One region of the Arthrobacter sp. SE2 genome, then DNA from elsewhere that is predicted to be linked to it. Evidence: riboswitches for the same ligand, from Rfam matches in the RefSeq annotation. Region 1 holds a riboswitch; each other region holds the start of a gene.
What was found. A riboswitch is a leader RNA that binds a small molecule or an ion and turns the genes downstream of it on or off. The one in region 1 is predicted to bind thiamine pyrophosphate.
Positions count from the first base shown of each region.

Region 2: it holds a riboswitch for thiamine pyrophosphate, as region 1 does, so the genes downstream of both, thiC (phosphomethylpyrimidine synthase ThiC) here and thiD (bifunctional hydroxymethylpyrimidine kinase/phosphomethylpyrimidine kinase) in region 1, are expected to answer to the same signal.
Region 3: it holds a riboswitch for thiamine pyrophosphate, as region 1 does, so the genes downstream of both, thiO (glycine oxidase ThiO) here and thiD (bifunctional hydroxymethylpyrimidine kinase/phosphomethylpyrimidine kinase) in region 1, are expected to answer to the same signal.
Region 4: it holds a riboswitch for thiamine pyrophosphate, as region 1 does, so the genes downstream of both, AC4CS3_RS18450 (ECF transporter S component) here and thiD (bifunctional hydroxymethylpyrimidine kinase/phosphomethylpyrimidine kinase) in region 1, are expected to answer to the same signal.

Region 1 is NZ_JBZAYA010000010.1:99,694-106,789, forward strand. It holds gene obgE (GTPase ObgE) at 1-489, opposite strand, end outside; gene rpmA (50S ribosomal protein L27) at 634-897, opposite strand; gene rplU (50S ribosomal protein L21) at 959-1,267, opposite strand; gene thiD (bifunctional hydroxymethylpyrimidine kinase/phosphomethylpyrimidine kinase) at 1,686-3,206, opposite strand; TPP riboswitch at 3,198-3,294, opposite strand; gene AC4CS3_RS14995 (Rne/Rng family ribonuclease) at 3,439-6,576, opposite strand; gene AC4CS3_RS15000 (vitamin K epoxide reductase family protein) at 7,046-7,096, shown strand, end outside.
Region 2 is NZ_JBZAYA010000001.1:17,494-24,589, reverse strand. It holds gene AC4CS3_RS00140 (glucose-6-phosphate dehydrogenase) at 1-478, opposite strand, end outside; gene ffh (signal recognition particle protein) at 630-2,198, shown strand; gene AC4CS3_RS00130 (alpha/beta fold hydrolase) at 2,302-3,051, shown strand; gene thiC (phosphomethylpyrimidine synthase ThiC) at 3,077-4,882, opposite strand; TPP riboswitch at 4,878-4,985, opposite strand; gene AC4CS3_RS00120 (amidohydrolase family protein) at 5,078-6,172, shown strand; gene AC4CS3_RS00115 (VOC family protein) at 6,251-7,096, shown strand, end outside.
Region 3 is NZ_JBZAYA010000001.1:419,147-426,242, forward strand. It holds gene moeB (molybdopterin-synthase adenylyltransferase MoeB) at 1-1,105, opposite strand, end outside; gene AC4CS3_RS02045 (TetR/AcrR family transcriptional regulator) at 1,191-1,847, shown strand; gene AC4CS3_RS02050 (DUF3107 domain-containing protein) at 1,898-2,122, shown strand; gene AC4CS3_RS02055 (hypothetical protein) at 2,159-2,461, shown strand; gene AC4CS3_RS02060 (4a-hydroxytetrahydrobiopterin dehydratase) at 2,594-2,932, opposite strand; gene AC4CS3_RS02065 (thiazole synthase) at 2,993-3,799, opposite strand; gene thiS (sulfur carrier protein ThiS) at 3,803-4,039, opposite strand; gene thiO (glycine oxidase ThiO) at 4,036-5,340, opposite strand; TPP riboswitch at 5,332-5,451, opposite strand; gene thiE (thiamine phosphate synthase) at 5,478-6,167, shown strand; gene AC4CS3_RS02085 (RNB domain-containing ribonuclease) at 6,205-7,096, shown strand, end outside.
Region 4 is NZ_JBZAYA010000015.1:60,913-68,008, forward strand. It holds gene AC4CS3_RS18435 (UDP-N-acetylglucosamine 1-carboxyvinyltransferase) at 50-1,573, opposite strand; gene AC4CS3_RS18440 (energy-coupling factor transporter transmembrane component T family protein) at 1,679-2,485, opposite strand; gene AC4CS3_RS18445 (ABC transporter ATP-binding protein) at 2,482-4,101, opposite strand; gene AC4CS3_RS18450 (ECF transporter S component) at 4,101-4,730, opposite strand; TPP riboswitch at 4,805-4,941, opposite strand; gene AC4CS3_RS18455 (NUDIX hydrolase) at 5,155-5,901, shown strand; gene AC4CS3_RS18460 (DUF4235 domain-containing protein) at 5,953-6,213, shown strand; gene mnhG (monovalent cation/H(+) antiporter subunit G) at 6,210-6,680, opposite strand; gene AC4CS3_RS18470 (MrpF/PhaF family protein) at 6,670-6,948, opposite strand; gene AC4CS3_RS18475 (Na+/H+ antiporter subunit E) at 6,945-7,096, opposite strand, start outside.

The sequences.
Region 1 (7,096 bases):
CGCGATGTCCGCGATGGACTTCAATTCCAGGACGATGTCGCTGGAGTCGCCTTCAGTGCCGAGGAGGGCGAAACCGGGAGCCCTGCGCTTCTGCGAAGACAGCGAAGAGTTACCAAGGCCGCCCAGGCCGCCTGCAGCGGCGATGAACTCGGTGCCTTCACCTACAAGGTCAGCAAGGACGACGCCGTCCTTGGTCTTCACCACGGTGCCGTCCGGTACGGGAAGCACGAGGGTTTCACCGTTCTTGCCGCCGCGCCAGTCACCCATGCCGGGGCCACCGTTGGTTGCGTGGCGGTGCGGTGCATGGTGGTAATCAAGCAAAGTGGTGGTCTGGGCATCAACGCGCAGGATGACGTCGCCGCCGTTACCGCCGTTACCGCCGTCGGGTCCGCCCAGGGGCTTGAACTTCTCGCGCTTAACAGAGACACAGCCGTGGCCGCCTGTTCCGCCGGATACGTGAAGTACTACCCGGTCTACGAAGGTCGCCACGTGTTTCTCCTCTAACTGGAAATTACTGCTTGAAGTGCGTGTTGCGGGCTGATGCGCCGCCGCCCGCACTAGTAAATTCTAGTGCGGTTAAAAAGACAGGTGGAGCGGGCCATACGGCCCGCTCCACCCGTTCAGAACGTGTTATTACTCTGCAGCTGCAGCAGCAACGATGTTCACTACGCGACGGCCGCGGCGAGTACCGAACTCAACCGCACCTGCCTGCAGGGCGAACAGGGTGTCGTCGCCACCGCGGCCGACACCGGCGCCCGGGTGGAAGTGGGTGCCGCGCTGGCGGACGATGATCTCGCCTGCGGAAACGACCTGGCCACCGAAGCGCTTTACGCCGAGGTACTGGGCGTTGGAGTCACGACCGTTGCGAGTGGAGCTCGCGCCTTTTTTATGTGCCATTTGAAATGCCTGCCTTTAAAATTCTGGGGAATCTGTTGAAAACCTGAACAGCAACCAGTGGTTACTTGATACCGGTGATCTTGATCTTGGTGAGTTCTTGACGGTGACCCTGGCGCTTCTTGTAGCCGGTCTTGTTCTTGAACTTCTGGATGACGATCTTCGGACCACGGAGGTCTTCGAGGATCTCAGCCGTAACCTTGACCTTGGCCAGATCCGCAGCAGCGGAGGTGACCTTGTCACCGTCCACCAGGAGCAGTGCGGGCAGCTCAAGGGTGCTGCCGGCTCCACCGGGGACGCGGTTCAGGGTTACGTAGTCTCCAACGGAAACCTTTTCTTGGCGGCCGCCTGCGCGGACAATCGCGTACACCACTTGGGCACTCACTTCTCTCGACGTTTATTACTAAATTTGCGTGCGGAACCCCGATCCGAAACGGGCCTGGTTCACGCTGTGCCTCAACGCCGTGGACTCCGGTACGGAATCCATGAGTCATCCCTCGAATAGTTCCAAATGAAAGGTCAGTTCCAAATGAAGGTTTCTAGGGGCATAACCCAAGTGTTGGCGTAAGCACCGAAGATCTAGATTACGCTAGTTTCGCCTTCGGCTGCAAATGAGGCCAGGTCCGGAGGCTGCCACGTGATGGCTGCCACAGACTGGCTATGCGCCACCCGGTACCGTGCCCGTCCACCTTACCCTGCCGGCGGGGAAAAGCTCGGATCCCCACTCCGACACGCTGCAGCGTCCGCCTGAACAGGCGCTTCATCCTGCGCTTCCGCGCCAGGAACCGGGATCAGCCGTGCAACCTTGGAGCATCGAAGAACGCCGTTTCATACCGGCAGGATTGGGTGAAAGCCTCCATCATCGCCGTGCGCTCCGTGGGTGTTGCGGCCTGCGCGGCGGCATCCGTGATGTCGATCGCCTTGCGGGTTGCCTCTGCGAACGCCTCGTCTGCGTAGGTGCGCAGCCAATCCGCGTAAGGGTGCTCGTCCGACGCTCCCGCCTGTATATAGCCAAGGTGGAGCTGCTGTCCCACTTCGGCGTACAACCAGTAGCAGGGAAGCACGGCAGCCAGCAGGACGGCATAGCTGCCCGACGCCGACGCGGCGAGCAAATGGTCCACGTAGGCCTTGGTGACTGGACCCAGTTCTCCGCTTACCTGGCGTCCGCTGAGCCAATTCCGGTGTAGCTCGGACTCGACTTCAAGGCACATCTGCGAGCCGCGGGCCCAGAACAGCTGTTCGGTTTCACTCGGGGCGAGGGCGCTTGCCCGTGCCAGGACCCTCGAATAGCCGTTGAGATAGATGGCATCCTGCGACAGGTAATAGCTGAACTGCGCTTCGCTGAGGCCGCCGGTTTGCAAGTGCTGGATGAAGTCCAGGCCATAAATGGCCGCAAGTTCCGTTTGGGCGGCGTCCCACATCCGGACGGCAAAGTCCCCCGGATGAAGGTCCTGCTGGAGCGCGTGGAAATGGTGGATCGGCCCATTGCCCTTCCCCACTTCCAGCACCTCAGACTGGGTCAGCGCCCCCCGAAGCCAGGGCTTGACTACGCGCAGGGCAGACTCCCAATCGCCGAGCCGTGCCTTGGCCGTCGCCATGGCCGACGACAGGGAACATCCCGTGCCATGGCTGTTGCGGGTCTCCACGCGTTGACCGGCGAATTCCACCACGTCCTGGCTCAGGACTCCTTCGGTGTTGACCAAGGCGTCGGGGCAGCCCTCTCCCTGCAGATGGCCGCCCTTCACCAGGACGGTGTTTCCGCAGGCTGCAGCCAGGCGTTTGCCTTGCTCCAACGCCGATGCCCAGTCAATGGCAACAGGCTCGCCAAGCAGCATGGCCAATTCAGGAAGGTTGGGGGTCACCAAGTCAGCGAGGGGCAGAAGTTCCCGCAGCGCGGTTTCAGCGGACTCCGCCAGGAGCCGGTCGCCACTGGTCGCGATCATCACCGGATCCAGCACGACGACGGCGGGGCGCGCCTCGCCGAGCCAGCGACGGACTTCGTGGATGACGGCCGCGTCCCCGAGCATGCCGATTTTGACAGCATCGACGGTGATGTCGTCGCTAACGGCATCCAATTGCTGGCGCAGGAATTCCACGGGAGGCACATGGACGGCAGTGACGCCCCGCGTGTTTTGTACCGTGAGCGCCGTAATCACGGCCATGCCATAGCCTCCGTTGGCCGCAATGCTTTTGAGGTCTGCCTGAATCCCGGCACCACCCGAAGGATCCGAGCCGGCAATGCTGAGGACCCTCGGGATAGCTCGCTGGATGGCCTTGAGCGGGTAGACGGCTGATTGCGCTGAAACAGTCATGCAAGACATCCCTTCGCCGGTGCTAACCGGACAGGTTCAACGGGTCTGGTCTCAGCCGGCTTGGTGCGCGGCACCCCGTGTCAGTCCCCTAGCTTAACCCGGATCACACCTCGCCCGCTGAAATCGCCCTATGCAACCGTGCTGACCGTCCGGTGAATCGGCCGGCAACGACGAAGCCCCGGCGGTTTCCACATGAGCGGAAAGGGCCGGGGCTTCGGACAGGGTACTGCGTTTAGAGCTCGGACTTGGGCACGCCGACTCCGAGGATGATCGGTTCCGCTGCCGCCGTCGACTTGGCTGGAGCAGCGTCCGTTGCCTTGGCCTCGTGCGCGGCCCCACCGGAGGCGGCCGCGGCAACCTCGTGGTGCTCAACGTTGGTGGCGTTGGCGGCACCCTGGGCCCGGCTGGCGCTGCGGTTGCGACGGCCTCGGCGTCCACGCGAACCCGCTTCCGGGGATTCTCCGCTTGCAACGGCCGCGGGGGTCCCTGCGGGCGCTTCCTCGGCCTCAGTTGCCGTCGTCGCAGTGTCGGGAGCTTCTCCGAGGCCCGCGAATGCCTGTGCCAACAGGTCCAGGCTCATGGCAGGTGCACCACTCGCTGGCTCCTCTTCGTGGTGGACGAAGGGCAACGCAACTTCCTCGCCGCCGAATCGCAGCACAGGCTTCGAACGTTCCTCGCCACTCGAAGCAGCGGCAGGAGCCTGGACCGGGGCCGCGGGGGCCTGGGCCGGGGCTGCTTCCGCTACCTGCCCCTCGGCGAGCAAATCCGCCGCGTGGTGGATCTCGTCGTCGTGCAGGTGGGCAGCGTGGGCTGCCGCCGCGATGGTGGCAAGGGCTGCGCGGGTGGCTGCCTGGCGGTTCGGATCGGTGGATTCCACGGTATGGACCGGCACAGGAGGGGTGATCGGGAGCTCGGCAGCTCCCTGACCCGTGCCCCTGCCGCGGCGACGCTTGCGCTGCTCGGGGCGGACGGTCGGCTGTGACTCCGTGCGCGGGTGGTGGTGTTCAGCGGCCACCACGTTGGCCCGACGGTGCTCCACAGGCTCGTCGTGCGTGACGATTCCGCGACCGGCGCACGTTTCGCACTGCTCGCCGAAGACCTCCAGCAGGCCAGTGCCCATGCGCTTGCGCGTCATCTGGACCAACCCAAGGGACGTCACTTCGGCGACCTGGTGCTTGGTGCGGTCCCGGCCGAGGCACTCGACCAAGCGGCGCAACACGAGATCGCGGTTGGATTCCAGGACCATGTCGATGAAGTCGATCACGATGATTCCGCCGATGTCGCGCAAGCGCAGCTGACGGACCACTTCCTCGGCAGCCTCAAGGTTGTTCTTGGTGACGGTTTCCTCGAGGTTGCCACCGCTGCCGGTGAACTTCCCCGTGTTGACGTCGACAACCGTCATGGCCTCGGTGCGGTCGATCACGAGCGAACCACCGGAGGGCAGGAAGACCTTGCGCTCCAATGCCTTGTGGATCTGTTCGTCCACGCGCCATGCCGAGAAGATGTCCTGATCCGAGGTCCACTTTTCGAGGCGTCCCACCAGGTCCGGCGCCACGTAGGTGACGTAGGCCTCGATGGTGTCCCAGGCTTCGTCGCCGGAGACGATGAGCTTGGAGAAGTCCTCGTTGAAGACGTCGCGGACCACCTTGATGGTCAGGTCCGGTTCGCCGTACAGCAGTTCCGGCGCCAGGATCTTGGTGGACGTGGACTGGCTTTCGATGCCTTCCCACTGGGCCCGCAGGCGGTTGATGTCGTGCGTCAGCTCTTCCTCGGAAGCACCCTCGGCGGCGGTGCGGACAATGACGCCCGCGTTCTCCGGGAGGCGGTCCTTGAGGATCTTCTTCAGGCGGTTGCGCTCGACGTCCGGCAGCTTGCGGGAGATACCGGTCATTGACCCGCCCGGTACGTACACAAGGTAGCGGCCTGGGAGCGAAATCTGGCTCGTCAGCCGTGCGCCCTTGTGACCCACGGGGTCCTTGGTGACCTGGACCAACACGGAATCGCCTGATTTCAGGGCGTTTTCGATCCGGCGCGGCTTGCCTTCCAAGGTGACGGCATCCCAGTTGACTTCACCGGCGTACAGCACGGCGTTGCGGCCGCGTCCAATGTCGACGAACGCGGCTTCCATCGACGGCAGCACGTTCTGGACCTTGCCCAGGTAGACGTTGCCGATCAGGGAATCCTGCTGTGTCTTGGACACGAAGTGCTCTGCGAGCACGCCGTCTTCCAGGACACCGATCTGGATCCTGTCGTCGCGCTGCCGAACGATCATCTGGCGGTCGACGGACTCACGGCGGGCCAGGAATTCGGCCTCGGTGATGACCTGGCGGCGGCGGCCGGTCTCGCGGGACTCACGGCGGCGCTGCTTCTTGGCTTCAAGGCGAGTGGAGCCCTTGACGCTCGTGACGCGGTCGGAGCTGGTGGTGGACTCAACGTGTGCGCGGGGGGCACGGACACGGGTGACAGTGTTGGGGGGATCGTCGTCTCCGCCACCCGTCAGCTCCAGGTCCTGATCGCCACGACGACGGCGCCGACGACGGCGGGAGGTTACGCCTTCTTCGAGGACTTCCTCGGTACCGGCTTCTGTCTCGTCCTCGGATTCCGCGGACGTTTCTTCTCCCGTGGCTTCATCGCGCTCGTTGCCCCGGCGTCCACGACGCCCACGGCTGCGACGGCGACGGCGGCTGCCGGCTTCGTCCAGTTCGTTGTCCTCGGAAACTTCTTCGGCGTCAGCCTGCGGTTCCTCTTCGACGACCGCCGGCCTGGCAACGGCGCTCAAGTCCGGCGCCTGGAAGATCATGGAGGTGACGGAGCCAGGTTCCATGAACAACGAAGCGATCGGGCTTGCGGCTTCCGCCTCGACGGCCGGTTCCTCAGTGGTTTCCTCGGGCGCAATCTCCGCAGCCGGCGACTCCACCGTGGTTTCCTCGGCCGCAGCCTCGGCAGCCGGTGTTTGAACCGGGGCGTCTTCGGCGACGGGTTCGGGGCTCTTCGCCCTCGTCGTACGACGGCGGCGGACCGGCTTCTCGGGGGCAGCTTCGGCTTCTGCCGCTAGTTCAGGCGCGACGGCGGCGGCAGCCGTCGGAGCCTCGCCACCTTCCGTGGAAGCTTCTTCGGCGAAACCTGGCAGCGGCTCGGAAGTTTCGACCTTCTTTCGAGCCCTGGTGCGCCGGACGGGAGCCTTGGGCGCTTCGGTGTCCGTCGTTTCGGTGAGCGGCTCAGCGGCGGCAGCTCCGGCGTCGGGGGCTTCATCCGCGGTAACCGTCTTCGGTGCAGCCTTGCGGCGGGTGCGGGTGACCTTTTTGGGTGCTTCAGTGGTCTCGGTGGACGCCGCATCTTCGGCGGCGGCTACAACTTGCTCGTTATCCATATGTGGCAACACTCCTGCCCTTGCGCAACCGCCACATCCGGTGCCCAGAGAGGCAATATTGTCAAAACCCGCAGGCGTTGACAGAAGTCAGTAGTAGTCTTTCCGGTTCGCACCAGCATGGGGGTGCGGCATCCACGGAAAGCCGGCTTCGCTCCAAACCCGTTGTTCTAATGCCACAACCAGGTGCCGTCCATTGTCACTGCGGCGCTACCGGGGATCATTGGATCCCTGGCATGCCCTGCATATGACTGGCGATCTTGGGAACAAGATACCGGACCGGATTCCGCATGTGGATCGGCTTCCGGCCATGTTCATTCTCTCACACGCCCGCACTCCCGGCAGGAAGCGTGCCCTGAAAGCTTCCGTGCCGCCGCGTTCGCTGGACGCGTCCTCCAGCCTCCGCGGCTAGAATCCTCCCAAGAGCAGTCCCCGGTCCTGCGCCGGGCCATCCAGAAAAGGACAGCCAACCATGCCGAGCCCCGCCAGCCCGAACCTGGCCAATAACGATGCCCGCTCCCTC
Region 2 (7,096 bases), on a different contig from region 1:
CGGCGAGGGTCTTGTTGAGTTCCCGGGCGGATTCGGAACTGGATCCGAAGGGTTTCTCCATGACCAGGCTTGTTTCGGGAGGAAGCTGCCCGGCGTTGAGGACCTCGCAGGCCTTTTGGCTGATGTGCGGGGGCAAAGCGAAATAGACGGCGATTGGTGCTTCGAGCCCGGCCAGGAGCGTCGCGAGCTGTCCATCCGCCGTGACGTCCAACTGATGGTATTCAGTACTTTTCTCCAGGGCCGCGATTGCTTTCTTGCCCGCGGCGCCTGCGCCATTGGCGGCCTCCTCGAACGCACCACTGACGCGTTTGCTCCATTGCTGGGGTGTCCACGGGTCTGAGCCGGCTCCGATAAGCTTCAGGCCGTCCGCGAGCCCGCCGGCCACGAGCCTGGCAAGGCCCGGCAACAGCAATCGTCCCGTCAGATCTCCGGAGGCGCCTAGGATGAGCAACGTATTTACTGTTGTTTTGCTGGTCACTGTGCCAGCATGCCATCTTGCGGGCGCGTCTTGGTACCCTAGATAGTCGAGTCCCTCAGTTGAGTCAGATTTGTTTGGGGCAGGAATCGTCAAGATATTGGTGCGTCGGAACGGCCGCCATTCGTAGACCATTGAAAGAAGTGCACGGCGCGTGTTCAATTCACTCTCTGACCGGTTGACAGCAACCTTCAAGAATCTCCGTGGCAAGGGCCGCCTCACCGAGGCCGACGTCGACGCCACCGTCCGGGAGATCCGGCGTGCCCTCTTGGACGCCGACGTTGCCGTTCCCGTGGTCCGCGAGTTCACAGCCCGCATCCGTGAACGCGCCCTGGGCGCCGAGGTTTCCGCGGCCCTGAACCCGAGCCAGCAGATCGTGAAGATCGTCAACGAGGAACTCCAGGAGATCCTGGGCGGCGAGACCCGCCGTATCCGCTTGGCGAAGGCCGGCCCCACCATCATCATGCTCGCCGGCTTGCAGGGTGCGGGTAAGACCACCCTCGCCGGCAAGCTTGCCAAGTGGCTCAAGGCCCAAGGCCACAGCCCCGTGCTGGTGGCCGCTGACCTCCAGCGTCCCAACGCCGTGACGCAGCTCCAAATTGTCGGCGAACGCGCCGGTGTCCCCGTCTTCGCTCCGCACCCCGGCACCACCTCGGATCTGGATGTTCCCAGCGGCGACCCGGTCGCCGTCGCCCGCTCCGGCGTCGACGAGGCCCGCCAAAAGCTGCACGACGTCGTGATTGTCGACACCGCGGGACGCCTCGGCGTCGACGCCGAAATGATGGACCAGGCGCGCCGCATCCGCCAGGCGATCATCCCGAACGAAGTGCTGTTCGTGATCGACTCCATGATCGGCCAGGACGCCGTCAACACGGCGGTTGCCTTCGATGAAGGCGTCAACTTCACGGGTGTCGTACTGTCAAAGCTCGACGGCGACGCGCGCGGTGGTGCCGCCCTCTCGGTAGCGTCGGTCACCGGAAAGCCGGTCATGTTCGCGTCCACCGGCGAAGGCCTCGACGACTTCGAATTGTTCCACCCGGACCGCATGGCTTCCCGCATCCTCGATATGGGTGACGTTCTCACCCTCATCGAACAGGCCGAGAAGAACTGGGACAAGGATGAAGCGGCCCGGATGGCGAAGAAGTTCGCCGACCAGGAAGACTTCACCCTGGACGACTTCCTCGCCCAGATGCAGCAGATCCGCAACATGGGCTCCATGAAGAAGATGCTCATGATGATGCCGGGTGCGCAGAACATCCGCCAGCAGCTGGAGCAGTTCGACGAGCGTGAAATCGATCGCGTGGAGGCAATTGTCCGCTCCATGACCCCGCATGAGCGTTTGGCTCCGAAGATCATCAACGGTTCCCGTCGTGCCCGCATCGCCCGTGGTTCCGGTGTCCACGTCTCCGAGGTCAACGGCCTCCTGGAGCGTTTCGCGCAGGCCCAGAAGATGATGAAGAAGCTGGCCCAGGGCGGCGGAATGCCCGGGATGCCTGGCATGCCCGGACTCGGTGGCGGTTCCCGCAAGGCGAGCAAGAACGCGCCCAAGAAGAAGGCCCGTTCCGGAAACCCCGCGAAGGCGGCCCAGGAACTGCGCGACGCCGAGAACAAGCGGGCGAAAGCCGTTCCCACGGGCGCGGCATTCGGCCAAGCTGGCGGCGACTTCGATCCCTCGCAGCTGAACCTCCCCAAGGGCTTCGACAAGTTCCTCGGAGGCAAGTAGCCGTCTCACCCAACTAGCTGGCAATAGGTGTCGTTTTGATGGCTCAGAACGGCATTAACTGCCAGTGAGTTGGCTTGTCAGCCCCGTGCCATAGGCTGGGGGGATGCAAAAGCAGCGCGTTGTGTTCGTCCATGGAGCAGGCACATTCGGCGCTGCCGCGTGGCCGAAACAGCACGGCATGGCGCTGGCGTACGATGCACTGTTCCTGAAACGCCACGGCTTTGATGCGCAGGCCGAGCCTTTGGAATCCGATGTTGGCGCCGACGTGGACATTATCCTGGAGTGCCTCGGAGGGCGGGAGGCCGCGTCAGGTTCCGGCCCCGCACGTGGAGGCCATATCGTAGCGCACTCCCAAGGCGCGATTTCAGCCATGTTGGCCGCGGTGGAGCGGCCGGACCTGGTCCGGTCCCTCGTGCTGGTGGAACCGGCTTGTCTTTCATTGACGGCTGAGTTGCCCGCCACCGCGGCTTACCGGGCACTCATGGAGCCGTTGTTCCGGATCCGGCACGAACTCAGCGATGACGATTATCAACGCGAATTCGTCCGCAGGGCCTTTTCTTCCGAGGCGGCCGTTCTCAGTACCCCGGAGGCCCGTCGTACCGCTCGACGCCTGCGGCTCCAGGCCCCGCCGTGGGAAGCGCCCCTGCACATCGTGCCCGGCGTCCCCACGCTTGTCCTGACCGGTGGTTGGGAACCCCTTTACGAAGAGATCGCCGGCTACTTGCAGGAAACCGGTGCCCTCCACCGCGTTGCGGCTGGAGGACACCGGCCTCATGATTCAGTTGAAGGAGACCGGATGATCCGGTCCTTCATCGCGGATGTCAGCCGCGCCGGATCAGTGCAAGCTTCCTGATCAGTTCAGGCTTCCCGACGTTCGCTCAACGTTTTCCTGCGGGAACCTCGAGCTCGGGCAAGTAGACCTTGCCGCCGGATGCCAGGAACTCCTCGCTCTTTTCGCGCATCCCGCTGTACATTTCCGCGATGGCCGCCTGGGAATCCGCCGAGCCGTATTCGTCGCGGATGTCCTGGCTGATGCGCATGGAGCAGAATTTCGGTCCGCACATGGAGCAGAAATGCGCAGTCTTGGCCGGTTCCGCCGGGAGAGTCTCGTCGTGGAACGCTTCGGCTGTGACCGGATCCAATGACAGCGCGAACTGGTCACGCCAGCGGAACTCGAAGCGGGCCTTGGACAGGGCATCGTCGCGTTCGTGGGCGCCCGGGTGTCCCTTCGCAAGGTCAGCTGCGTGGGCCGCGATCTTGTAGGTGATCACGCCAGTCTTGACGTCGTCCTTGTTTGGCAGGCCCAGGTGTTCCTTCGGGGTGACGTAGCAGAGCATCGCGGTTCCGTAGCGCGCGATCTCCGTGGCGCCGATAGCCGAGGTGATGTGGTCATAGCCCGGAGCAACGTCGGTCACGAGCGGGCCGAGGGTGTAGAACGGTGCGCCGTCGCACAGCTCCTGCTGCCGCTCGACGTTCTCGCGGACGAGGTGGAACGGGATGTGTCCAGGGCCCTCGACCATGACCTGTACGTCGAACTTCCACGCACGCTTCGTGAGCTCCGCCAAGGTGTCCAGCTCGGCGAACTGCGCGGCGTCGTTGGCGTCCGCCGTCGCGCCCGGGCGCAGTCCATCACCCAGCGAGAACGCGACGTCGTACTTGGCGAAGATTTCGCAGAGTTCGTCGAAGTGGGTGTAGAGGAAGTTTTCCTCGTGGTGCGCCAGGCACCAGCCGGCCATGATGGAGCCGCCACGGGAAACGATGCCCGTCACGCGGTTCGCGGTGAGTGGCACGTACCGCAGCAACACGCCGGCGTGGATGGTCATGTAGTCCACGCCCTGCTCGCATTGTTCAATGACAGTGTCGCGGAAGATCTCCCAATTGAGCTTGTTGGCTTCACCGTTGACCTTCTCGAGGGCCTGGTAAATAGGCACGGTACCGATCGGCACGGGGGAGTTGCGGATGATCCATTCTCGGGTGGTGTGGATGTCGTCACCCGTGGACAGGTCCATCACGGTGTCGGCGCCCCATTGCGTGGCCCACTGCAACTTGTCCACCTCTTCGGCGATGGAGCTGGTGACGGCCGAGTTGCCGATATTGGCGTTGATCTTCACGAGGAACGCCTTGCCGATGATCATCGGCTCGGATTCGGGGTGGTTGATGTTCTTGGGGATGATGGCCCGGCCGGCCGCGACCTCGCTGCGGACGAGTTCCACATCGCAGTTTTCGCGAAGTGCCACGAACTGCATTTCGGGCGTCACGATGCCCTGCTTGGCGTAGTGCATCTGCGTCACGGTCTTGCCGTCGACGGCGCGGCGGGGCACCGGCTGTGCACCCTTCCACTCCGCTGAGGCGGCGCCGCGGCGTACGGCCGACTTGCCGTCGTCGAGCAGGTTCCGTTCGCGGCCGCTGTAGGCCTCAGTGTCGCAGCGGGCTTCGATCCACTCGCTGCGGAACGGCTCGAGGCCGACCACGGGATCGCTCCCTGGCCCTGCGGTGCGGTACACCTGGAAAGGCGTGTTGGCCTCGCCGTTGGGGGACGGCTCCAGGGCGATTTCAGTCACCGGAACCCGGATTCCCGTCCCGGCATCCTCCAGGAACGCGAGGGAATGCGACTTGAGGGATTGTGTCACCTCTTGGGCCGATCCGTTTTGGATAGGGCTCAGCTGTGCTTCTTTGGTGCTCAAAGGATTACTCACTTCCTTCGCCGGCATTACCCGGACAGGTTCAACGGTCGCAGGCTGCGTCAGCCTGATCTCAGCCCTTGCAAGGGCCCCCGTGTGGTCGTAGACGAAGCTACCACAGCAGAGAGCTCCTGAGACAGATGTGACCAGGACAGATGTGACGGGGCCGGCGACGGCGTCGGAGTCTAGGGTGGAATCATGGCGGAAATCATCGAGTTCAGCGGCACCGTGCTCACCGGGCCGGAGGAGGAACGGCGTGGCCTCTGGTCGGTCGACGGACGGCTGACCTTTCTGCGGCCTGCTGCCGCACCGGACGTCGTCCTGGCCGGATGGGTGCTGCCCGGCCTTGTCGACGCGCACTGCCATGTTGGCTTGGGCAAGGGCGGGGCCGTCGACGACGAGACTGCGCGCCTGCAGGCGACGGCGGACCGGAACGCCGGAACGCTCTTGATCCGCGACGCCGGATCCGCAAGCGACACGCGCTGGCTGCAGCGCCGGACGGACATGCCCAGGATCATCCGCGCAGGCAGGCACATTGCCAGGCAACGCCGGTACATCCCCGGACTGGCCGAAGAAGTCGAGCCGGAGGATCTGGTGGAGGCGGTGCGCAAACAGGCGCGGTCCGGAGATGGCTGGGTCAAGATCGTCGGGGACTGGATCGACCGTTCCGCCGGGGATCTCGGCCCGTCCTTTCCGGCCGCCATCGTCAAGGACGCGGTCGCGGCAGCACATGCCGAGGGAGCCAGGGTGACTGCCCATTGCTTCGCCGAAGGGACTATCGACGACATGCTCGACGCCGGCATCGACTGCATCGAGCACGCCACCGGCCTCCTGCCGCACCATATTCCCCGGCTGCTGGACCAGGATGTGCCGATTGTCCCCACCCTCATCAACATTGCGACCTTTCCGGACATCGCGAAGCAGGCGGAAGCGAAGTTCCCGCGATACGCCGCCCACATGACCAGGCTGTGGGAGCGCAGGCATGAACGCGTCGCCGAGGCATTCGACGCCGGAGTGCGGGTGTACGCCGGGACCGACGCCGGCAGCGTCATCAAGCACGGCCGGATCGGCGAGGAAATCCTGGAACTGCATCGCGCGGGCCTTCCGGCGGCCGCCGCCCTCGATGCCGCGTGCTGGTCCGCCCGCGAGTGGCTGGGTGCCGACGGCATCAGCGAAGGTGCCAGTGCCGACGTCGTGCTCTACGCAAACGATCCCCGTGCGTCCCTTGAGGTGGTGCTGAATCCGCAATGCACCGTGCTGAGGGGACATATTTCAGGAAGCGCCGGGCATTAGGAATAAATTGAAGCTTCAAGTAATTTAGATAGATAGAGGTTGCCGAAGGGCGGCACCACAAAAAGCCGGGAGTTTCACATGACCATCACATCCAGCCAGGATCTCCTTCCTGCCGAACTCACCATGGGTACCGTCATGCTCAAAGTGGGGGACATGAAGCTCATGGGCGACTACTACCAGCGGGCGCTAGGGCTGGACGTGGTCGCCGAACAGGATGGCGGGCTCTACTTCGGCAGGCTCGGCAAGCCGTTGGTGCACCTCGCGCCGGCCTCCGGGCTCCAGATTCCGGGTCGCGGTGAGGCCGGACTGTTCCACACAGCTCTGCTGTTCGAAGACCAATCCTCGCTCGCCGCAACTGTTGCCTCGGCCGCGCAATACGAGCCCCACGCTTTCGTCGGCAGTGCGGACCACCTGGTCAGCGAGGCCTTCTACTTCACCGACCCTGAGGGCAACGGCATTGAGCTCTACTACGACAAACCCCGCGAAGGCTGGGAGTGGAACGGCAGTTCGGTCGTCATGGACAGCCTGCCGCTCCCGCCGCAGCGCTACCTCCAGCAATACCTGAGCGAAGCCGCGGTGGCGGGCCAGCATGAGGCGGGCGCCGGCGTCGGGCATGTCCACCTCCAGGTGGGCGACGTGCGGACCGCCCATGATTTCTACGTCGACACCCTGGGCTTCGAACAGACCGCCGGGTGGCACGGGCAGGCGTTGTTTGTCTCCGCGGGCGGCTACCACCACCACATGGCCATGAACGTCTGGAACAGCCGCGGTGCAGGTCCGCGCAAGGACACACTCGGCCTCGGCGAGGTTGTCATCGAGGTGCCGTCAGGAGACGACGTCGGCGCGCTCGCGGACCGCCTCAAGGTTGCCGGTATTGCGTCCCACCACACGGGCCAGGAGCTGCGCTTCGAGGACCCGTGGCGC
Region 3 (7,096 bases), on a different contig from region 1:
CAGCGGAACGGGTACCGCCCTTGCAGTGGAACACGATCTCTTTGTCTTGCGGCAGTTCCGTCCAGGCCTCCCCCGCGAGGATACGTCCCTGCGGGATGAGCACCGATCCGTCGATGCTCACAATCTCGTGTTCACCGATCTCGCGGACATCCACCAGTTCAAAGTCGCGTTGCCCCGCCGCGCGGGCCTCGAGCATCCCGGAAAGTTCGGTGGCCGTGACGGTCGGAACCGAGTCGCCTGCGGGGGCCGGGGTGATGCCGCAGAAGGCTTCGTAGTCGGTCAATTCAGTGATCGGCTCGGCCTGCGGGTCTTTCGAAACTTTGATTTCGCGCCAGCTGCCGCCGAGCGCGTCGAAGAGCGCCACACGTCCCAGCATGGAGCGCCCGACGCCGGTGATCAGCTTGACTGCCTCCGTCACCATGAGCGAGCCGACAGCAGCGCACAGCATGCCGAACACGCCGCCTTCGCCGCAGGACGGGACGGAGCCTGCAGGAGGGGCCTCTGGATAGAGATCGCGGTAGCTGGGTCCATGCTTCTCCCAGAACACGCTGACCTGGCCGTCGAAGCGGAAAATGGATCCCCAGACGTACGGTTTGCCGAGGATCGCGGCAGCATCGTTGACCAGGTATCGGGTGGCGAAATTGTCTGCGCCATCCAGGATGAGGTCGTAGCCGGAGAAAATCTCCAAAGCGTTGGAGGAGTCCAGGCGCACGTTGTGCAGCTGCACGTTGACCAGCGGATTGAGTTCCTTGATGGCGTCACGTGCCGATTCGATCTTCGGCCGTCCCACATCGCCCACGCCGTGGATGATCTGGCGTTGCAGGTTGCTGAGGTCGACGTCGTCGTCGTCCACAATTCCGAGCGTCCCCACGCCGGCGGCGGCCAGGTACAGCAACGCCGGAGAGCCCAGTCCGCCCGCACCGATCACGAGGACTTTTGCGTTCTTGAGCCGGCGCTGACCGGCCGCTCCGATTTCGGGAATAATGAGGTGGCGCGAGTACCGTTCGACCTCTTCGGTGGTCAGCTCCGCGGCCGGTTCCACAAGTGGCGGCAGTGTTGAAGAAGGAGAAGGCGGCAACGTTTGGGCAGCAAAAATAGTGGCCATACTCCAAAGTATGCCTGCCGCTGCCGCCCGGTCATATTACTGCGCAGTATTGTGGTCATAACTGCAAAGGAAAGGCGGCAGACAAGTGGCTGAGAGTGCACGTATCAAACAGGAGGCACAGGTCAGGCAAGATCGGACCGGTTCCCCACGCTCGGCGAGGCTGCCACGAGATGAGCGCCGGGCCCAGCTCCTGAACGCCGCATTGGAAGTCTTCGTTGCCAACGGCTTCCACGGTGCAGCGATGGACGAAATCGCCGAGACCGCCCATGTCAGCAAGCCGGTGCTGTACCAGCACTTCCCGTCCAAGCGGGAGCTTTACATGGCCCTCCTCGACAGCCACCTGGCCATGCTCACGGACCAGATGCTCACGGCGCTGAATTCGACGTCGGACAACAAGGAACGCGTCCAGGCCGTCATGCGCGCCTACTACCGTTTCATCGCGGGCGATGACCAAGCCCACCGGCTCGTCTTCGAATCCGATCTCATCAATGACCCGGATGTCAGCTCGCGACTGGAGACTTTCAACCGCACCTTCGCCGACGCCGTCGCCAAGGTCATCGCCGAAGACACCAAGCTGCCCCCGCTGGAGGCCCAGCTGCTCGGCCGGGGCCTGGCCGGAATGGCGCAGGTCAGCGCCCGGTATTGGCTCGAAACCGACGGCGATCTGGACCTCGATGTCGCCAGCGATCTGATCTACCGTTTAGCTTGGCGCGGAATCAGTCGCTTCCCGAAAGAGTCCTAGACTACAAATAGAGGACTGAGTAATTTCTTGATTGGCTGGGAGGCCCCGCTGTGGAAGTAAAGATCGGCATTCAGAACGTTGGCCGTGAGATCGCGCTTGAGTCCGCTCTCGATGCCGAGGCTGTTGCCAAGATCGTAAGCGAGGCCATTGCCAACGGCACGGACCTGCGCCTGACCGACGAAAAGGGCCGCCAGGTCATCGTTCCCGGCAATGTCCTCGGATACGTGGAGATCGGCGCCGAGGAAGTGCGCCGGGTCGGCTTCGGCGCCCTCTAAGCGATACGCAAGAACACCAGCGAGCCAGGAGTCCGCATGCTCTCACTTGTCATCGTGGCGCTAGCCACCATCGCCTCAGGCTTCATCGTCTGGGGAACTGACAAACACCGTGGCACGTACGGAATCGCCCTGCCCGCTGGTGTTTCCGTCGCCGTCGCCATGCTGAGTTGGATGATCTTCATCCAACTTGGCTTTGGCTACCAGCCTGGCGTGACGTGGATCCCGTGGGTCCTGCCGATCATTCTGGGAACCGTGGCGGCCGCGGCGGCCTCCTACTTCTTGGGCCGTCATCGGACCCGGCACGACACCGCCCAGCTGACCGCGGCGCTGCGACTCTAGCTGGCGCTGCGCGAACGGGCCGGCGACACTCATATCCGGGCGTCGCCTAGCTGTTTGCGTGTCACGGACAAACCTGGGTGTCGCATCCAGACTTCCGAGATCTCTTCCGGATCCGGGGCGTCGATTCCGACTTCAACTGTCCGGTAGGGCTTCCGGTTTGGCCACTGCCCCCACTTCCGCGGCTGCTTCGCTGGCGCTCGTGGCCGCCCGGATGTCGCGTCGGGTCACCTCGCTCCCGGCGTCATGGGAGGTGTAGCGGATGAACACCCGGTTGTACCGCCAGTCCAGGTCCGGATGATGGTTCTGCTGTTCGGCGATGCGCCCGACGGCGGCAATCAGCTCCAGTGCGGCAGCCGACGTCGGGCATTTGTAGACGGTGGCGAGTCCGCCCAGGCGGTACCGCCAGTCCGGCAGCTCCGCCAGGGCGTCGTCGATCGCGGACTTGGTGAGGATGTCATCTTTGCCGGCCATCCGGGGCTCCTTCGCTGACGTGGTATTCGCAGGAATCCCCGGAGCGGCCCGCGTAGGCCACTAGAGGAACTCTGCCCGGCCTTCCATCGCCGAAGAGGCCAGGGCGTGTTCCCGGCGCGGGATGCGGCCGGCCTGCTTCGCCAGCCTACCGGCGATGACAGCGTGTTTGAAGGCTTCACCCATCTGCACCGGGTTCTGGGCCCGGGTCACCGCGGTTGCCAGCAGCACTGCGTCGCAACCGAGCTCCATGGCGAGTGCGGCGTCGGACGCGGTTCCGATGCCGGCGTCGAGTACTACCGGCACAGAAGCCCGGGACACAATGAGTTCGATGTTGTGGGGATTCAGGATGCCCAGGCCGGTGCCGATAGGCGCGCCCAAGGGCATCACCGCTGCGGCTCCAAGGTTTTCCAATCGAAGCGCCAGCACGGGGTCGTCGTTGGTGTAGGCGAAGACCTTGAAGCCGCGGTCCACCAGCTTCTCCGTTGCGTCCACGAGCTCCACTGCGTCAGGCAGCAGCGTCTGTTCGTCGGCGATGACCTCGAGCTTCACCCAATCCGTTTCCAGCGCCTCCCGGGCAAGCTCGGCTGTCATGACAGCGTCCTTGGCGGTAAAACAGCCGGCCGTGTTGGGCAAGACACGGATGCCATGGTCCACGAGCAACTGGAAGAGCGAACCTGTTTCGGTCGGCGAGTACCTCCGCATGGCAACGGTGGTGAGTTCGGTGCCGGAGGCCAGCAACGCCGCCCCCAGTCCGTCCAGGCTCGGGGCTCCGCCGGTGCCCATGATGAGGCGCGAGCCGAATTCGACACCATCGATCACCAGGGCGTCGGTTCGGGTGCTTGCTTCGTGTGTGCTTGCTGTGGTCATGGTTCAGCCTCCCTGTACTGCGGTAACGATTTCGAGTTCGTCGCCCTCTGCGAGCGCGGTGGCAGCCCACTGGCTGCGCGGGACCACTTCGGAATTGCGTGCGACGGCGACGCCGATCTTGCGTCCGTCAGCCGTCTGGCCGCTGGAGTCCACAACACGTCCGGTGACGTGGCTGACGAGGGTGGTGACAGACGCGTCGTCGCTCAGTGTGTGGTCTGCGCCGTTCAATTTGATGTTCATGCGTGGTCCTTCGGAAGGGGATATGAGGTACCGGCCAATGGGCCGTCTGTTGAGGCCCGTGCCGCTGAGAGCTGGTGGGAGAAGCGGTCCGGGCGGAATTTGTTCCACCGGGGATCCGCGGTGCCGTCCATGAGTCCGACGCAGATCTTCGCCGCTGCCGGAGTGAGGAGTACGCCGTGGCGGAAGAAGCCGCTGGCCACGATGAGGCCGGGCACGGTTCTTTCGCGCCCTTCCACGCGGCCCAGCAGCGGTGCATTGTCCGGAGTGCCCGGGCGCGCTCGGGCAGTTGCTTCCAGAAGTTCCAGTTCGGCCACAGCCGGGACAAGTACCTGGGCGTCGCGGAGCAATTGGTACACGCCACCGGCTGACACCGGGTTGGCCGATCCCCCGGACGCCGACAAGCCGTCTTCACGTTGCGTCGCGCCGATCACCACCGTCCCGTCGTCGCGGGGCACGATATAGACGGGCACTCCGCGCACCATTCCCCGGACCGTGGCGGTGACCAGGGGTTGCAGGTGCGCCGGGACGCGCAACCGCAGTATGTCGCCATACACCGGACGCAACGGGAGTGACAATCCATCCGGCAGGCCGCTCAAGCGGGCGGCATCCAGTCCGTTGGCTACCACTGTTTCCGTGGCGAGCACTTCGATTCCTGAGCCGAGCACGGCCCCGACGACGCGCCCGTCCTCCCACAGGAGGCCCGCTGCAGTGTCGTGGACCGCAAAACCGTCATCGGCCCCCGGAATCCAGCTGGAATTGCCGGACTGGTGGTCTGCCAGCGCACCCAGAATCGCGGCCGAAAGCCGGCGTGGATCCACTTGGTGGTCGCCCGGGATGTCGAAGGCGCAGGAAATCTGCGGGCTCAGAAGCGGCTCACGCTCCCGCGCCTCGCGCAACCGCACGGATTCCACCACCAGGCCGTTGGCCAGCTGGACATCCCGGAGATCGGCGAGCGCCCGGCGGTCCGCAGCGTCCGCGCCGACGGCGAGCGTCGGCGTCGTACGGTAACCCGTGCTGCGGCCGATGCTCGAGCCGGTCACATTGCGTTCGAAGTCCGGCCACAACGCCGACGATTCGAGCATTAGCTCCAGGAGGTCCTCTTCCTGGTAGTGCAATTCGCTGACCGGCGCCAGCATTCCCGCCGCCGCGAACGTAGCGCCGCTGGCTGGTGCGGGATCGATGAGGGCAACCGAACGGCCGGATCTGCGGGCTTCCCACGCGATGCCGAGGCCAATGACACCGCCCCCGATCACCGCGACATCCGCGCGCAGGGGTTCGTGCTGGGCGTTTACTTCGTTCATGGAGTCCTTCCCTACGCCGGTACTAGCCGGATCAGGTCAAGCGGTCGGCGCTGAAGCCCTCTCAGCCGCGCGGCGATTGTGACTGCCGCCGCGGCTCCCGCGGTACCAGCCCAGTTTAGAGGAACTACTCTGTTTCCATGACCCAGCACGATGTCCACACCACCGCCCGCCTTTACCTTTGCACCGACGCCCGCAAGGAACAGGGTGATTTTGAGCAGTTTGTCGATGCCGCATTCGAGGGCGGCGTGGACATCATCCAGCTGCGTGACAAGTCGATTGAAGCGGCGGAAGAACTCGAACTCCTGGAGATCCTGCAATCCGTGGCCCATCGTCACGGCCGTCTCTGGGCAGTCAACGACCGCGCGGACGTAGCATCCCTCTCCGGCGCACCGGTGTTCCATATCGGCCAAAAGGACATTCCGCTGCGCTCTGCCCGGAAATTGCTCCACGACCCCACCATCATCGGCCTCTCCACGCACACGCCGGAACAGATTGACGCCGCCATCGCCGCGTCGCCTGGCCGCAGCGGCCTGGACTACTTCTGCGTCGGGCCGGTGTGGGCCACCCCCACGAAGCCGGGACGCTCCGCCGTCGGGCTCGATCTGGTGAAGTACGCTGCCAACGCGGTGAAGCAGGCAGACGAAGAGACCGTCGGGGGCGTCGTGCTCCCCTGGTTTGCGATCGGCGGGATCGATCTCGGCAACGTGGAAGAGGTAGTTAGGGCCGGCGCCAGCCGCATCGTGGTGGTGCGCGCAATCACCGAAGCGCAGGATCCGACGGCAGCTGCCCAGGCGCTCCTGGCTGCCCTGGACGCAGCGGCGGCCTAGCGAGACGCCGGAAGATTTTGGAGTTACCCTGATTTTCGTGTCACATCAGCGGTTAGCCCCGAATGTCAGTGAAACGTCGAACCACCTCGCGGAAGCGCTGGCGGCGCTTCGGACTGAACTCGAGCTGCCCGCAGGTTATCCCATTGAAGCGCTGCGCGACGCTGAAACCGCGGTTTCCGGACACACGCTGCCGGCGCAGGATCTCACGGACGTTCCTTTCATCACGATCGACCCGGCCTCCTCCACGGATCTCGACCAGGCTCTCTTCATTGACAGGTCCGGGGATGGTTACAGGGTTCTCTACGCCATCTCCGATGTGCCCTCCTTTGTGCCCCCGGGAGGAGCGCTCGACGCCGAGACCCGCCACCGCGGGCAAACGTACTATGCCCCGGATGGCCGCATCCCGCTGCACCCCGAGATCATCAGCGAGCATGCCGGAAGCCTGCTGGCCGGCCAGACGTGCGGCGCGTTCGTGTGGGACTTCGAACTCGATGCCGAGGCGGACTTCCGCACCGTCTCCGTCCGTCGGGCAAGCGTACGGAGCCGCGCCAAGCTCAGCTACAAGGGCGTGCAGGCGGAGATCGATTCCGGAACGGCTGATCCCGTCCTGCAGCTGCTCAAGGAGGTCGGGCTCAAGCGGGTGGAACTCGAACGCCGCCGCGGCGGAGCAAGCCTGAACATGCCTGAGCAGGAAATCGTCCAACTGCCCGACGGCGGGGGGTACAGGATCGTCGCAGCTCCCTCGCTGCCGGTTGAGGACTGGAACGCCCAGATTTCGCTCATGACCGGGATGGCCGCCGCCCAGCTGATGCTCGACGGCAAAGTGGGGATTTTGCGCACCATGCCGGCCCCCGATGAGCGCTCGCTGCTCCATTTCAAACGGCAAACGGGGGCGCTCGGCAAGCCCTGGACCGAGGGGACGAACTATG
Region 4 (7,096 bases), on a different contig from region 1:
ACGCCGGATTCCGCTGGAAGTCCGAACTCAGAACCGCCATCCGACGCGGTCAGTCCTGGAAGTACTCGATCTTGGCGCCGATGGTGTTGAGCCGCTCGGCCAGGTCCTCGTATCCGCGCTCAATCACGTAGATGTTCCGCAACTCGGACGTTCCGCGGGCCGCCAGCATCGCCAACAGCAGGCAAGCTGCGGGTCGGAGTGCCGGAGGGCATCCGACTTCCGCCCCACGCCACTTGGTGGGGCCATTGACGTAGATGCGGTGCGGATCGAGGAGTTGGACCTGGGCGCCGAGCTTGTTGAGCTCGGTCAAGTAGATCGCCCGGTTCTCGTAGACCCAGTCGTGGATCATGGTCTGGCCCTCGGCATTGCCGGCGATGACCGCGAAGAACGGCAAGTTGTCGATGTTTAGCCCCGGGAACGGCATCGGATGGATCTTGTCTTCCGGGGCGCGCAACCGTGATGGCTTGGTAGTGACATCCACCAGGCGAGTCCGTCCGTTGCGGGCAAAGTACTCCCCGGAGATGTCGAGCTGCTGGCCCATCTGCTCAAGCGTGGCCAGTTCGATCTCCATGAACTCGATGGGGACCCTGCAAATGGTGACTTCCGAGTTGGTCACGATGCCTGCGGTGATGAGGCTCATGGCCTCGATCGGGTCTTCGGACGGGAAGTACTCAATGTCGACGTCGATCGCCGGGCGGCCCGTGATCTTCAGGGTGGTTGTTCCGATGCCGTCGATCACCACGCCGAGCCCCTGCAGGTAGAAGCAGAGGTCCTGAACCATGTAGTTGGGGCTGGCATTGCGGATCACGGTAGTACCGCTGCGGTGTGCGGCGGCCATGATGGCGTTCTCCGTCACGGTGTCGCCGCGCTCCGTGAGGACAAAGGTGCGGTGCTCGCCGTCGGCCGGTGGAGCCTGCACGGAATAGAAGCCGGACTTGGCCTCCACCGAGAGCCCGAACTGCCGCAACGCCTGCATGTGCGGTTCCACGGTTCGAGTCCCGAGATCGCAACCGCCGGCGTAGGGCAGTTGATACGAGGCCGCCTCATCCAACAGGGGGCCCAGCAGCATGATGACGCTGCGGGTGCGGCGCGCCGCCTCCACGTCCATGGAGGCAAGGTCCAGGGTCTCCGGGCGGCGGATGCGAAGATCGTTGCCGTTCAGCCAGGTGCACTCGACACCAATTGAGGTCAAAACCTCGACGATCCGGTTGACTTCTTCGATCCTGGCAAGCCGACGCAAAGTGGTGGTGCCGCGGTTGATGAGGCTCGCGCAAAGCAATGCGACGCCGGCATTCTTGCTGCTGTTGACGTCCACCGAGCCGGAGAGCGTGCGTCCGCCCTCCACACGCAGGTGGGTCATCTGCCGTTTGCCGACTTTGACGATGGTTCGTCCGAAGATCGACTCAAGGCGCTCGATCATGCGGAGGCTGAGGTTCTGCTTGCCCTGTTCCATGCGGGCAATGGCGCTTTGGCTGGTGCCCAGTTCCGAAGCGAGCTGTCCTTGTGTCCAGCCCTTTTCGCCGCGGGCGTCGCGAAGAAGGAGACCTACATGTTCGGCAGTCGGTTGCGTCATAACCAATAAATATCACGGATGGTCTATCAATCGGAGGTTTCGTGACGCAACTCGCCGATTTTGTCGCAGAATAGTCGCCTCGTGCGATATTCACGGCGGTGGGGATCAGTTGGGCTGCTTCAGCCAGACGAAGTGCCATGTCCCTGCCCATTGCGCCGCGAGCACGGCCGTGGCTGCGATGAGCAGCCCGCCGGCCAGAACCCAGACGTCCAGGCGGCTGTAGGTCGATTCGCGCGCCCAGGTCCGCCGTCCACCGCCGAAGCCGCGCGCCTCCATGGTCACGGCCAAGCGGGACGCCCGTCGGATCGCCTGGACCAGTAGCCCGAAGCTTTGGCCGAGCATGGCCTTGAAGCGTTGCGGCGGGCTCCCGTGCGAGCCGACACCCCGCGCGCGCCGTGCCATGCCGATGGTCTGCCACTCCTCCGCCATGAGCCCCACGAGCCGCAGCGCCGCCAAGGTGCCCAGGACAAAACGGTGCGGCAGTTTCGCCTTCTGCGCCAGGGCATCGGCGAGGTCCGTCGGATCGGTGCAACTCATCAGGAGAATGGCCGGCAACGCTATTGCAAGGCCGCGCAGCATGAACCCGAGTCCCAGCTGAAGCGAGCCTTCGCTGATAGACCAGATCCCGACGTCGAGCAGTATCCTTCCGCTGTCCGCCGACAGGATCGCGGTGCTCCAGCCTCCAAGCGCGGCCGCGATAATCAAGGGCCAGCCGCGCTGCCACAGCAAGCGCACGGTGAGCCCCGCGAGGGGGAACAAGGCCAGTTCGCCGAGGAGCGCCGTCGAAGCTGACACCAGGTCGATGGACAGCGCCAACACCAGGGTGATCAGGAAGACCGACACGAACTTGGCCAGCGGATTCGCGCGTGTCAGGAGTGCATTGTTGCCTCGCAGGGTCAGGGTTTCCCTCATGCCGCACCCGCTTCCTGCCGGGCCCCGCCTTGGAACGCATGCTCGAGCCGCATCTCGGTGCCGCCCAGGACGGAGCTGAACTCCTGGTCATGGGTCACGGAAACCACGGAGGTGCCGGCGTCGAGCAGTTCGGACAGGAACGACGCAAGCTCGGCCCAAGTGTTAGCGTCCTGGCCGAAGGTGGGTTCGTCCAGCACCAGGACGCGGGGGTGTGCGGCGAGCACCGTGGCCACGGACAGCCGTCGCTTTTCGCCCCCGGAGAGCGTGTACGGATTGGCGTCCACGAGATGCCCCAGGCGCAGCCTCTCCAGCAATTCGTCCACGCGCTCCTCGCCATGGCCAAGGTGCTTGGGGCCGAACATGAGCTCGTCGAGCACGCGGCCGGTGACGAACTGGTGCTCGGGCTCTTGGAACACGGTCCCGATCCGCGAGATCAGCTGCTGGGCCTTCCACTTGAACGGGTCATTACCGGCGCCGTCGCTGAGCCCGACGGCGGCAGTCACCGTGCCGGACACCGGCGCCAACAAGCCCGCGAGGGTCAACGCGAAGGTCGATTTTCCGGCGCCGTTGGGACCGGTGATGGTCAGGGCCTGCCCGGCGAGCACTTCGGCGTCGAGTCCGGACTGCACAGGAAGGGGCGGGATGGTTTTGAACCCGCGGCGCCGTGGCCGTTCGCGGGACACCGCGAGCTCCTGCGTGGCGAGCAGCAGCTCTCCGGCCCCTGCTCCGGGGCCGGCCCCCGAGCCAGAGCCTGTTCCTGAACGTGGCCGGGTGGCCGGCACGTACCCGGGCACCCACACGCCCGCAGCAATGAGCATGTCCCTTGCTTGCACCAACACGGTGTCCGGATCGCCGTCCAGGAGCACCGCCGGCGTCGACCCTCCCGTGGAGGAGGAGCTGCCCGGCTGCAGCACCACGATTCGGTCCACGAGGTCTTTCCAGACGGAGACCCGGTGTTCCACCACCACCAAGGTAGCGCCGGTCTTGTCCAGGCAGCGGCCCACGGCATCGCGCACTTCCAAGACGCCGGCCGGGTCAAGGTTGGCGGTCGGCTCGTCCAGGAGGATCAAGCCGGGCCGCATCGCCAGGATGCCGGCCAGTGCAAGGCGTTGCTTCTGCCCACCCGAGAGGGCCGACGTCGGGTGGTCGAGCGCGAAGTTGCCGCTGGCACTGCCACCGGCACTACGCAGGAGCCCGACGTCGTCGAGCGCTTCATGGACGCGTTTCCAGATCTCTTCCCGTGGCACGCAAAGGTTCTCGGCGCCGAACGCTACGTCATCGCCCAGCCGGGAAAGCACCACCTGGGTTTCGGGGTCCTGTTGCATGAGTCCGGCACGGCCCCGCTGGGCCTTCGGCGAAACGCCGTCCACGAGCAGCGAGCCCGTCTCGTCGGCGTCGTCACCTTCCTCGCCCAACACGCCCGCCAGGGCATGCAGGAGCGTCGACTTGCCCGCGCCCGAGGGGCCGAGCAGGAGGACACGCTCCCCTGGACGGATGTCCAGGTCCAGGGCGTGGATGGCCTGCGTGGTGCGGCCAGCGTGCCGCCAGCCCCAGCCTTGCGCGGAAATGGCGGCGGGTCGCACCACAGCAGGGGTGCCGGAATCAGGACTGGGCATCAGGAAAAGACGGGCTCCGAGGCGGCCTTGCGGGACGCGAACGCGCTCAGGACACCAGTCTTGGCCAGGCCGCGGGTCGCGATCCAGGACAGGGCTCCGGCAATGACGGCACCGGAGATCGTGCAGAACACGATGTACGCGAGCTTGTCGACCGGTTCGTAGGCGATGTTCCAGCCCCACGGCAGGAAGGAGTCGTTCAAACCGCAGAACAGGCCCGCGCCGGCACCGGCCAGCAGGGACACCGGCAGGTTGAACTTCTTGTACATGAAGGCCAGGAAGATGAGTTCCGCGCCGAGACCCTGGAGCACGCCCGAGATCAGGACCGTGGTGCCGTACTGCGAACCCATGATGAGCTCGCTGGTGGCGGCCACCGTCTCGCAGAAAATTGCCGCACCGGGCTTGCGGACGATGAGCATGCCCAGGACTGCCGGGATCATCCAGCCGCCGGCGATCAGGCCGCTCAGCGGCGGGTAGCCGGCGGACATCGGCGTTGCAACCAGAGCCATCTGGTCCCATGCCCAGAAGATCACGCCACCGGCGATCGAGATCAGTGCCGCCACGACGATGTCCACGACGCGCCAGTTGTAACCAGGCTTGGTGAGGCCCGGCCTTGCAGAAATACCAGTCATTTTGTCCTCCTGAGGAACAGGAGGGGAAAGTGTTTCCGGTTGCCTGCGAGCGGTTTCCGCCGCCCCGGTCCGGACACTATGAGAACTCGACTCCCTTGCGCCGGTACTAGCCGGATCAGGTTCGAGGGTCTGCGGCTGTCCGCACTCTCAGCGCCCGTCATCCGTGCCGCATTGCTGCGAGCCCGACGGCGGCGCTCCCCTGTCGTTATCAATCCACCCTTTTGGGCGTGGTTCAGTTTACACCTTGGCGGGGTTGCGGGCGCTGTGCTGGCCTACGCGGAACGGTCACAAACATGTGGGACGACGGATTCTGCTGGATCACTCGCCGGCCGGGCGCGGGCAGGGTCCGGAATGGCGCGGGCGGGCGCAGAAGCTGGGAGAATGATCCAGCAGAATGTGACGCAGCGCGGGCAAAGGAGCGGTCTTGGCAGGCATTGGCGAAGCGAACAGCACTACGGTGGCCGAACCTAGGCTCGCCGCGAGCGTGATCCTGGTCCGCGAGGCCCCCGTACACACGGTTCAGTCAGACCCGGAGGTTCCGGCGGATGCCGGGCGCGGCCTGGAGGTGTTCGTGCAGCACCGCGTGACCACGATGGATTTCGCCGCGGGCATGGTCGTCTTCCCCGGGGGACGAGTGGACCAGACGGACAGCTCCGGCTGGGACTTCGAGGACGACGTCGTCGAGCGGCACGCCGACGCCTGGCGCCGGAGCAGCATCGGCGTCGAGCCCGCTTCGGCCCGGTTCAACGCCGGCCGGGTGCTGGCGGCTGCACAGCGCGAGGTGTTCGAAGAGGCCGGGCTGAAGCTCGACGCCGCCACCCTCCGCCCGTGGGCCAACTGGGTCACCCCGGCAGACCAGCCCAAGCGCTTCGACACATACTTCTACCTTGCCTGCCCGCTTTCCGGTGCCGAGCCAAGGCACCAAACCACGGAAGCGTCATCGTCCTTGTGGATGCCGGTCCGCGGGATCCTGGATGCCGAAGCCGCCGGAACCCTCAAGCTCATGCCGCCCACGTTGGCGCTGCTGGACGAGCTCCTCGCCCTCGGCACGGTGGAAGCGATACTGGCCGAGGACCGTGACATCGTGCCCGTCCGTCCAAAGCCTGGAGCCATGGATGAGTTCTTCCGGCTGAGGCGCCAATCCCCAACCGTTGCTCCGGAACTGCCCTGAAGTGGGGTTAGGCTGGGGACGGTCCTGTTTCCTCCCGCAAGGAGTCCCGGAATGAACCTCCTCATCAAGCTGCTCGGCACTGGCGTCAGCATCGGCGCAGGCTTTGTCGGCACCAAGCTCGTCAATGCGCTGTGGGAAAAGTCCACCGGCAAGAAGCCCCCCAAGGGTCACGACGACATGGAGGCAAGCCTGCGCTCGGCACTGACCTTCGCGCTGATTTCGGCGACCGTCAGCGCAGTCATCCAGGTTTTCGCCAGCCGCAGTACCCAGCGCGCCATCTCGCGTTTCTCGAAAACGCAGGACATCGTCTAGGCTGACGGCCCGCCGTCCCGGCCGTTCGCAGCTGAGCTCCCACCGTTCCCGGTGTGGGACATTCCCGGTTCCGTTTCCTGAGCTTTCTCCGCTGCCCGTTGACCGGCAGCCCGCAGCACCACGGCCTCGAGTTCGTCTATGCTCAGCAACTCGCGGTGGAGGTGCTTGGTCCGGTAGCCTGCGCGGCCCACCATGTGTGCGGATACAGGCACTGTCAGCAGCTGGAAGATCCAGGCCACCGCCAGGATCGGCCAAACCCACCATTCGCGCATCTGCAGCCCGATGGCTGCCAAGACAAGGAACAACCCCAGCACTTGCGGCTTGGTAGCCGCGTGCATGCGGCTCATGAGGTCCGGGAAACGCAGCAGGCCGATTGCCGCGCCCAATGACATGAGCGCACCAGCAATCAGCAACACTGCGGTGACGGCATCGATCACGCCGTCAACTCCGGTGGCATTAGGAGTCATTGACCTGTCCCCTTCGGTCGGCCACGAAACGGGCCACCGTCACCGAGCCAACGAACCCGATCAGCGTCAGTGCGACGAGCAGCACGAGGTTGTTGAGGTGCCTGTTGACGGCCATGTCGATGGCCAGCGCGGCGCCCAGTATTGCGAGCAGCACGTCCGAGGCGAGCACCCGGTCCAGCAGGGACGGCCCGACGGCGATCCGGTAGATCGCGCCTGCCGCCGCGAGGCTAAGAATCACCGCCGTGACGATCAGCACGATGTCTTTCATGAGCGAACTCCCCTCGTTGCAGGCCAGCCTTCGGCCTGGAGTGCGTCCATTTCCGCTCGGGTACCCATGATCCGGATCAGCGAGGCCTCCGTGTCCTGGACTTCCTTGCGGAGCTTGGCGGTGTCCACATCGTTGCGGACATTGAGCC